3 regions of the Pseudoalteromonas sp. P1-7a genome follow, and region 1 is predicted to be linked to each of the others. Evidence: predicted binding sites of a transcription regulator. Region 1 holds the regulator's gene; each other region holds the start of a gene.
The links. Region 1 encodes LexA, which represses DNA repair genes until DNA is damaged. Its sites were predicted from a motif close to TACTGTATNNNNATACAGTA; they were not measured.
Positions count from the first base shown of each region.

Region 2: the regulator LexA is predicted to act here: its motif matches at 1,343-1,362, upstream of dinB (DNA polymerase IV).
Region 3: the regulator LexA is predicted to act here: its motif matches at 1,887-1,906, upstream of AN389_RS02270 (YebG family protein).

Region 1 covers NZ_LKDU01000012.1:70,976-74,216, reverse strand. The annotation lists gene AN389_RS09815 (hypothetical protein) at 1-257, opposite strand, end outside; gene AN389_RS09810 (Rho termination factor N-terminal domain-containing protein) at 401-652, opposite strand; gene AN389_RS09805 (hypothetical protein) at 884-1,264, shown strand; gene AN389_RS09800 (PaaI family thioesterase) at 1,275-1,715, opposite strand; gene lexA (transcriptional repressor LexA) at 1,893-2,510, shown strand; gene coxB (cytochrome c oxidase subunit II) at 2,983-3,241, shown strand, end outside.
Region 2 covers NZ_LKDU01000029.1:15,979-19,219, forward strand. The annotation lists gene AN389_RS15775 (aldo/keto reductase) at 1-415, opposite strand, end outside; gene AN389_RS15780 (thioesterase family protein) at 482-904, opposite strand; gene dinB (DNA polymerase IV) at 1,374-2,426, shown strand; gene AN389_RS15790 (leucyl aminopeptidase family protein) at 2,546-3,241, shown strand, end outside.
Region 3 covers NZ_LKDU01000002.1:39,999-43,239, reverse strand. The annotation lists gene dsbB (disulfide bond formation protein DsbB) at 477-995, shown strand; gene AN389_RS02280 (DUF6170 family protein) at 997-1,299, shown strand; gene AN389_RS02275 (ComEA family DNA-binding protein) at 1,313-1,609, opposite strand; gene AN389_RS02270 (YebG family protein) at 1,955-2,269, shown strand; gene AN389_RS02265 (M23 family metallopeptidase) at 2,406-3,241, shown strand, end outside.

The DNA.
Region 1 (3,241 bases):
GTAGTTAAAAAGTGCTCAAATATTATTTGAGTGGGGTTAGCCACTTGTGACGTAATATTATCGAGTGATGTGGGGTAGTCTGCTTGTGTAAATGGGTTTGTAAGTGTGCGTTTTGCAAGGTGCTTACCATGTACGTATTCAAGTGGTATTGCGCTCATTACTAAGCCACCTAAAAGCCAAGCTAAAATTTGTAAGGCAAGTAAATAGCCTAGCCACTTATGTAGTTTTCGTGCGCGCTTAAATAGTTGCTTTCTCATTTTGTGCTTCTTATTATTTTTAGCGTTAGTGTATTACAGCAGCCCATGCTTTTACTGCGGCATTTTGTCGCAGTTATTCATAAGCTTACTCTAACTTTATAAAAATAATAAAAAGGAGCGATAAAAAATCAGTGAGGCTGCGTTTAATGATCACGCAGGGCATTTATGAGCTCTTGTTTGCTCATTTTTGAGCGGCCACTAATGCCTACCTCTTTTGCTTTATCGTATAACTGTTTTTTAGTGCGCTTCTCATACTTTGAGGCTTTGCCGCCTTTAACTGCGGTTTTATGAGTATTACTATTAGCAATTCGCGCGGCTTTTTGTTTGCTCATGCCTTCATCGCGAAGCGCATCGTACTGTTCATCATTTTTAATTTGCGGGCCATGATCTACCATTATTGTTCTCCTACAGCTTTTAATTACACAGTGTGTGTATAACTTTCATACATAAACGCTAAATTTGTGCTTAACTAGCCTAACCCGTTTAATAAGGCAAATTAGGTGCCAATGGCGTTTAAACAGGTTTTTTCTATTAATAAAGCCATGTTTACCGCTTAGTTGATTTGGTATAAAAGTAAAACTGCGTTAAAGTTTGCGATGAAACTATAAGAGGGTAAAAAGCAGACAATGTCGGAAATTCAATTTTTAAATGTAGATCTAGAGCTTGAGTCTAAACAAGATATTAGCGCCCTAGTGGCAGACTTAAAGAAAAACGCGATGGTTTTACATTATGACAAAGACGAATATCGTCAATTGGCGCGTATTGAAGCCGCGGGTGACATAACCACGCCTGACAAAGCAATTAACCACTTATGTGAATTAATCGAGTCGTGTTCACGTAATGCGCTCAAACAATGGTTGAGCTGTTCGCGCAGAACCTTTGATATTGGCTTTGAATCGGGCACGTCACCTAAGTGTTTTAACCAAGCTCTACATGCAGATACACTGCTACGTATATCTGCAATTGGCGCGGGTATGGAAATAACAATTTACCCTATCGAAAAGTAGCCATAGTTAATTATTTGCGCTCGACAACCGCTGCGGTCATTTTTGATACGCAGCAAAGTTCGCCGCGGCTATTAGTTATTTTTATTTCCCATACAGAACTGCGCTTACCAATATGAAATGCACGAGTAACAGCGGTTAAAGTGCCATTTCGAGAGGCCTTTAAATGGCTGGCGCTAATTTCCTGGCCAACACAATAAAATTTTGTAAAGTCCACTACAAAGTTAGCGGCGTAGCTTGCTACGGTTTCGGCAAGTACCACATTTGCGCCACCATGTACCATACCAATAGGGTTATGATGCTCAGGAATAGCGGGCATGGTAGCTACTAGGTAATCATCGCCTATTTCGGTTATTTCTATACCCATGGTTTTCATTAGCGTGCCTTGGCCGTTTATTCCCTCATCTAACTGTTTGCAAAGCGCTAATGTGATGGGTTGATGCCAAATACTCATAATTACTCCTTTATGTTGAAAGCAAATTTATAGCATTTTAAATACTGAACGTCTGTAATTACCTAAAATATATCCAAGTGCGGTGTGTTTAGCTATTTTAAAGCGCAATTTAAATTTGCGATTTTTATTTAACTGTATATACTCACAGTTAAATGTACTGTATGGAAAACCAGTTGTATGCGACCATTAACTAAACGCCAAGCTCAAATACTCGAACTAATAAAAGTTTTTATTAAAGACACTGGTATGCCTCCTACACGTGCCGAAATTGCGCAAACACTAGGTTTTAAAAGTGCCAATGCCGCAGAAGAGCACTTAAAAGCGCTTGCCAAAAAAGGTGTTATTAAAATGAAGCCAGGCGCAAGCCGTGGTATTCAATTGGTTGAAGAAGAAGAGCCAGAGCAACTAGGGCTACCATTAATAGGTCGAGTTGCAGCGGGTTCGCCTATTTTGGCGCAAGAACATGTTGAGAGTCACTGCAAAATAGACCCACTTATGTTTAAACCTGCCGCTGACTTTTTACTGCGTGTTAACGGTATGAGTATGAAAGATATAGGCATTATGGACGGCGACTTACTTGCTGTACACCGTACTCAAACAGCTGAAAATGGCCAAGTTGTGGTTGCGCGGGTAGATGAAGACGTAACCGTAAAGCGCCTCGAAAAAGCAGGCCGAAAAGTATTATTACACGCCGAAAACGAAGAGTTTACGCCTATAGAGGTAGACCTTGAAAACGAATCTTTTAATATTGAAGGTTTAGCTGTTGGCGTAATAAGAAATGCCGACTGGATGTAATCTTTAATTATTTTTAAGTAACTTTTTATAAATGCGCACTTTTAAGTGTGCATTTTTGTTTTAAAAAAGACCTTCCGCTACCTCAAAGCGCCCTAAAATTATTTAGCCTGTAAACTTTTTTGCACTCGCATTTAACTCCTCTTTTATATGATGCACCCTCTAGTTTTACTCGCTATTTAGCAACTAACTTGTGTTTAAGCTGGCGTAATTAAAGCTTATTTTAAAATACAACTTGTTTGTTTTTTATACTGAAACTTGCTTGTTGTACGTTTTTTAGCTAATCATTAATGTGCTGGGCTAACAATAACTCATAGCTTTTTGGTTTTGAGAACACACAAATACATATTCTTTGTCGGCGCAGCTATACCAATCAAAACAAATTAGGTTGGTTAAATAATAAAAATAACGAATTGGCGTTTAAGCCGTATGCCTCTTCGCTTTGCATTCGCAATAGCATCAAAGGAGCCGTCACATGGGTAAACTGACCTCTGCCTTGTGGCTTGTATTGATTATGTTCCCGCAGCAAGTGCTGGCTAATAGCCAATACAATATGCGCAAGGGCGTAACCGATATAAGTAATAATGTATATCAGCTACACATGACAATATTTTTAATATGTTGTGTGATTGGGGTGATAGTGTTCGCAATTATGTTTTGGGCACTAATTCATCACCGTAAATCTAAAGGGGCAGTTCCTGCCCAATTTCATGAAAGTACCAAAGTAGAAATTC
Region 2 (3,241 bases), on a different contig from region 1:
AATGCGGGGTAGAGCGATTAGGCCAGTGCAATTGATATAAATCTATGTAGTCGGTTTGTAAACGCTTGAGGGAGTTATCTACAGCCTCAATAACCGCGCTGCGTGTTATATCGCCGCCATCACGTACCCACGACAAGCCGTTGCCCGCAATTTTAGTGGCCAATACAATATCACCGCGTTTTTGTTGGTTGCGGTTTAGCCAGTTACCAATAATTTGCTCTGTTTTACCGTAAGTGTCTGGTGAAGGAGGAACGGCATACATTTCGGCGGTATCAATAAAATTAACGCCTTGCGCTAAGGCATAGGCTATTTGCTCATCTGCCTCTTGTTGGGTATTTTGTTTACCCCAAGTCATGCTACCTAGGCATACTCTTGAAACATCAACCCCGCTGCTGCCTAACGGACTGTATTGCATGTAAAATCCTTAAATTGTGTAAGATCTTGAGTGTGGCTTATTAATACCAGCTCGCATACTATTTAATTAAGCGAATTGGTGTAATGCCGATAATAATGGCTCAGTGATCGTCGCCTTTTGCCCCGTTTTAAAGTCAAACATAACTACTTGAGAGTAGCCTGTTGTAGTAACAGCTTGCTGTGCATGACTATATACAGAGTAATTCATCATAAAGCGGTCGCTTTTTATATCCGAAATAGTAATACCTACGGTTAAAGTATCTGGAAAGGTTACAGGGCGCTTGTAGCGAATGTTGTTTTCGCTAATAACGGGACCTACGTCACCTGGTTTTATCGTATCAAACTGGTTTATTTTATTTAAAAAGTCGATGCGCGCAATTTCAAAGTAACGCAAGTACACCACGTTGTTTACATGTTGTAGGGCGTCCATATCGGCCCAAGCGACGGTGATATCGGTATGAATAGGGTGCTGTTCTTTGAACCTTTGCATGTATGTGTACTCTTAGTTTTAAATGAATCAGGTTATCAATATGGTGTTTGTAGCTCAAGACAATAAATACCATGTTTTTTTATAAGATGATTGTACCTATTTATTTTTAGGACTACAGTTAATTAACACAGACCACACACACGAGAACACACATGCAAAATATAATTAATTGGGCTTTAGCCAGTTTAATTTTTATAGCATCTTTTGCTTGCTACGCTATGGGTAATGCTTCAGGCGGTATCATGCTTTTAGCTGCGGGGTTTTTATTGGAATTTGTTTTTTGGCTACATTGCTTTAAAAAAGAAAAGCGCTTTAAGCTGCCGTTTTAAAAGCTGTATAAAGCTTGCTTAATTTAAACGCCAAACTTACTAGCGATTTTACTTTAGCAAGTAAACTGGCTTTATTAACCTTGCTTAATGAAAGTGAATCCTTAATAATGGCTGTATAAATAAACAGTTGTTATGTGGTAATGAAAAAGTTTATTCATATCGACATGGACTGCTTTTATGCAGCGGTTGAAATGCGTGATAACCCCAATCTTGCCAATGTGCCTTTAGCCATTGGTGGTAATAGTCGCCGAGGCGTGCTTTCTACAGCAAACTATAAAGCGCGCGAATATGGTGTACGCTCGGCTATGTCTAACTATCATGCCAAACAATTATGCCCAGATTTAGTTATTGTGCCTGGGCGAATGGCTGTTTATAAAGAAATTTCTAACCAAATACGGGCTATATTTAAACGTTATACTGACCTAATAGAGCCTTTGTCGCTTGATGAAGCCTACCTAGACGTCACCAATAGCTCGGCATTTAAAGGTAGTGCTACGCTTATTGCTCAACAAATTAGAGCCGATATTTTCAACGCTACTGGCCTCACTGCCTCTGCAGGCGTTGCTCCCATTAAGTTTATTGCGAAAATTGCTAGCGATGAAAACAAACCCAATGGCCAGTTCGTTGTATTACCAGATGAAGTTGATTCGTTTTTAAATAATTTGCCGCTGGGTAAAATACCTGGTGTGGGTAAGGTCACCCTTGAAAAGCTTAATTTAAAAGGATTGTATACAGGTAAAGATGTTCGCGAGAAAGGTGTGAATTGGATGCAACAGCATGTGGGGAATTTTGGTGTATCGCTTTATCAAAAATGTGCTGGCGAATACATTGGTAAAGTAACAACCGAGCGAGTACGTAAATCACTCAGTGTTGAGCATACTTATGAATACAACAAAAATAGCTTACAAGAGTGTCTAGATCAGTTGCCTAAATTACTGGAAGAGCTGACAGCGCGTCTTAATAAACAACAGCTACAAAATCGTATAAATAAATTAAGCGTAAAAGTGAAATTTGCAAATTTTGTGGTGACCAGTGCCGATCAAGCTCATCATCAATTAAACACAGCTATTTTTACTGAGCTACTTTCAAAAGCGTATCAACGGGGTATGCAGCAACCGGTGCGTTTACTAGGCATAGGGGTGGGTGTTAAAAATGAACCTAATTTAAATCTACAATTGAGCATTCTAGATTAGAGTGTACTTGAGTGTAACACCAAGTTGCCAGATTAAAATGAGCTCATCGCAGGTGGCTGGTTTTGTGTTTTTATATCAACGATAATAGCCTCTTATGTTTTCTAACAGGAGCTTTACTTATGGCATATCCTCAAGCGATAGCTGCACAATCACTCAGTGCAAGCTTTGCAGCATTTTCTCACGATGCACTTATTATAATTAGTGATGACTTTTCTCAACTTCCGAATAACTCACTACGTGATGCCATTGAATCACAGGCTAAAGTAGACTCTCGTATTGGTAAACAAGTTACGTTTTTAGTAATTGATAATCTACGCGTTGTTTTAGCACCTACAGGGCCGCTTAATCGCGATTACGATGATGTAAGACGCTACTTTGATGCCGCCAAACTCGCGATTAACGAAGCAAAAGCCGCGGGCAGTGTAAACCCTGCTATTTACTTACCTAAATTACATACGGATGCGCGTTACCAGCATGCATTAGAGGTGGCGTATTTAGGTGCATGCCAAGCATTATGGCAACCTTTAGAGGCGCGTGAATACCACGGTGAAAGTATTGAGCCAATTACGCAAATTGGTTTAATTGATGCGAGTGAGCAAACAGTAAAAGCTGTTAACGCAATTGCTGCAGGCCAATATGCTGCGCGCGATTTATGCGGTACTGAGCCTGAACGTATGGCGCCACCACGCTTTGCCGATTACTGTGTTGAGCTTTTCAAAGGCTCTACAGTGGCAGTTGATGTGATTGACGACATAGACACAATAGATAAAAACTACCCTATGCTTAGCACCGTTGCGCGCGCATCTTATGCGGTT
Region 3 (3,241 bases), on a different contig from region 1:
AATTTGGCCAAATTTGCTATATAAATTTACCCTATTCATAGTAGGTACATTAAAGCGTGTTGATCTTTTTGAATTGAATTTGTTCAATCTAGGGGGGATTAAATCGCGCCGGGAGGTTTGTAACTTAATGGGCTCTATAACTGCTGCGTTAATCTCATCACTTGCATCTATGTAATACTATTACTGTAATACTTCACCATTACGTTACTACAAAAGCTCAAGTGCGCAGCACCTTGTATGCAAGTACATTCAAGCATGCATACAGCAGAGCATGTAAACTGTAACGTTTAAATAAGCCTTTTACTTTTCTTAGATGTTTTATTTAGCAAAATAACCTTTATCTCAATAGAATTGGCAATAACTTCTTATTAATTTCATCTTAAAAAATGCCCTTTCGGTAGCTTTTTTACCCTTTTTGTTGCTCGTTACTTTATCCTAGTACATAATTCAACGTCTTAATTCAATGCGGATTTTTTATGAACTGGCTAGCACACCTCCCTACTAAACGCACTCCATGGCTACTATTTACAGGTATTGTATTTTTATTAGAAGTCACCGCACTGTTTTTTCAATATCAAATGGGCCTGGCACCATGCATTATGTGTATTTACCAGCGAACTGCGGTATTAGGGTTATTAGGAGCGGGTATTATTGGCGCAACTAAACCGCAGAGTAAACTAGTACGTACTATTGCTTATTTAGTGTGGGGTATATCTAGCGTATGGGGCTACCTTATTGCGCGGGAACACATAGAAATGCAAACAACCACCGATCCCTTTGCGTTTAGCTGTGAATTTGAGCCTAACTTCCCAGCTTTTATGCCACTGCATGAATGGATCCCTAGTTTTTTTCAAGCCACTGGGGATTGCGGAAATATTGATTGGCAATTTGCAGGATTAAGTATGCCAGCGTGGATGGAAATTCTTTTTGCGTTATTTACTATCACGCTTTTTGTACTTGTTATCACTCGCTTACTTACTAAAAAGTCTATTTAATATGTTTACATTTTTTTCCAGTCAGCTGCCTGAATTAAAGCACCTTAAAGTGAGACAGCGACAAGCCGTTGTTGCGATTGCACTAAGTATGCTCCCCGCAACCGATAGAGTGTTATTGAGAATAGTAAAGCTGCTATTGCTCAGCCCATTATTTTTATTATTTACTGTTTTTAAAGGATGGGAACTCCTCCCTTTCTTAATTTTAGGTGGACTGTGTTACCCGCTTTTAACAACACCGATTGAAATAAACTTTGCTAAAAAGTATTTAACAAAAGCACTTGAGCAATATTCACAGGGCGCTTAGCGCCCTGCCTAACCTATAGAGATACTTTTCCTTCTAATTTAGCTACCAACTTTTTGCCTATTCCTTTTACGTTAGCTAAATCACTTAGCTCAGTAAACTCACCATTTTCGGCTCTGTAATCAACAATAGCCTGCGCTTTTTTCTTACCAATACCGGGAAGCGTTGATAGCATTTCTGAATCGGCACTATTAATGTTAATAACGGGGGGTTGTTGCATTTCGGCCATAGGCTTATCAACCACAGGGTTAGCGTAGGTGAGCGCGCTAAAACCTAGAAAGCTAATAATAAGTAGCGTTAAAAGATTTTTCATTTGTTATTCCTTATTTTTGTTTATGCCAAAGCGTTATGGTTAAACGGCTAATTTGGCTTTAAGCAAGGGCTTAATTTTTATTAGAGGAAATAATCTAAAATAAGGATCGACTTGCATCACTTATATTATTTCCAGTGCATAATCACCTAAATCCGAAAACCTAAAATGCAGCTGGTACAACAAAGTGATTATCTAAATAAAGTAAAGTTACGCTTTTTTGTCAAATCTATGACAATCTAAAATGTCGTGAATACTTGCAATTTATTTCGCAAACATTTACTGTATATAAAAACAGTGACCTACAAGTCAGTAACCACATTACCACGCAATCAAGCAGGAGAGATCATGGCTGTTGTTGTTAAATATGTTGTAGAACGAAACGGAGTTGAGCGAATGACGTTTACTACTAAAAAAGAAGCGGATGCCTATGACAAAATGCTCGATATAGCAGAATCGCTTGAAGTAATGCTGGAAAAAGTAGATGTGCCTTTAAGCGAGCAACAAGTAGAATCGCTCGCGCTTGAAATTGCAAAGAGTAAAGATGACTTTATGGCAGTGCTAAAAGGTGCAAAAGAGCCCTCAACAAAAGGCGCAGCTAAAGCTAAAAAAGCCGACAACGTAGCATCAATAAAAAATAACGATGAGCAACAAGCTAGCTAATTTGCGTCAAATTATAAAAAGGGCTGCTATTAATAGCAGCCCTTTTTTATTAATTTTTGAACAGTTACAAATTTTTTCTGGCTTTTTAAACTGAAATTGATACATTAATCCGGTTAATAGCGAGTATTTATGTGTCATGTCAGTATTTATTAAGTCTTTTTACCAAAAAATTTTTCCAGCCCGTCAGTTACTTATTCGTCAAAATGGCGAAGTTAAGCATGTTGTTTTGGCGCCTTGGTTTCAGCTTTTTACAGTACTACTTATTTTAGGCACTATTATTTGGGTGGGTATATCTAGTTTTCGTGTTTATAGCCAAACAAATAAAATAACACACATTGAACAAAGCCAAATTGATAAGCAACAAGTTTGGCAAAAACAGGTTCGTGAACAAAAGGCGCTGCACGCTAAGCAGTTAGAGCAACTTGCCGTCCTTGAGCAAAAGCAAGCGCTTTTACAAGGTATGATTGAATCTCTCCCCGCATCTATAAGCAAAGATACTATAAAACTAGAAGAGCAACTTGAATCGCCTATAAATGAAGACAAAGGCGAGTTTCATGAGCCGCTTGTTGATGAAGAACAAAAAAACAAACACGCAAACCTATTAACGCCAATAACTTTTGCTGCACGATATGAGCGCTTAAATAAACACTATGAGCATAATTTTGCGCGTATCGATGCACAAATAAATAAGCGCCATGATGCAATTTTAGCGATGTTAAAAGGGGCTGGGTTAGAATCCGCTCTTGAACAACATTTAGCGCTGGCCTCCCAAAACAGCGCACAAGGTGGGCCGTTAGATGTATTTGATGAAACTAAAATACCAAAGCCGTTTTTAGTCATTGTTGATAAGCTTTTATTACTCAACAACCTTGAAAACTTTTTAACCGAGCTGCCTAACTCGCTGCCCTTACCTGCGGCTAAATACTATATTTCGAGCAACTTTGGTCTTCGAAAAGATCCAATGAACAACCG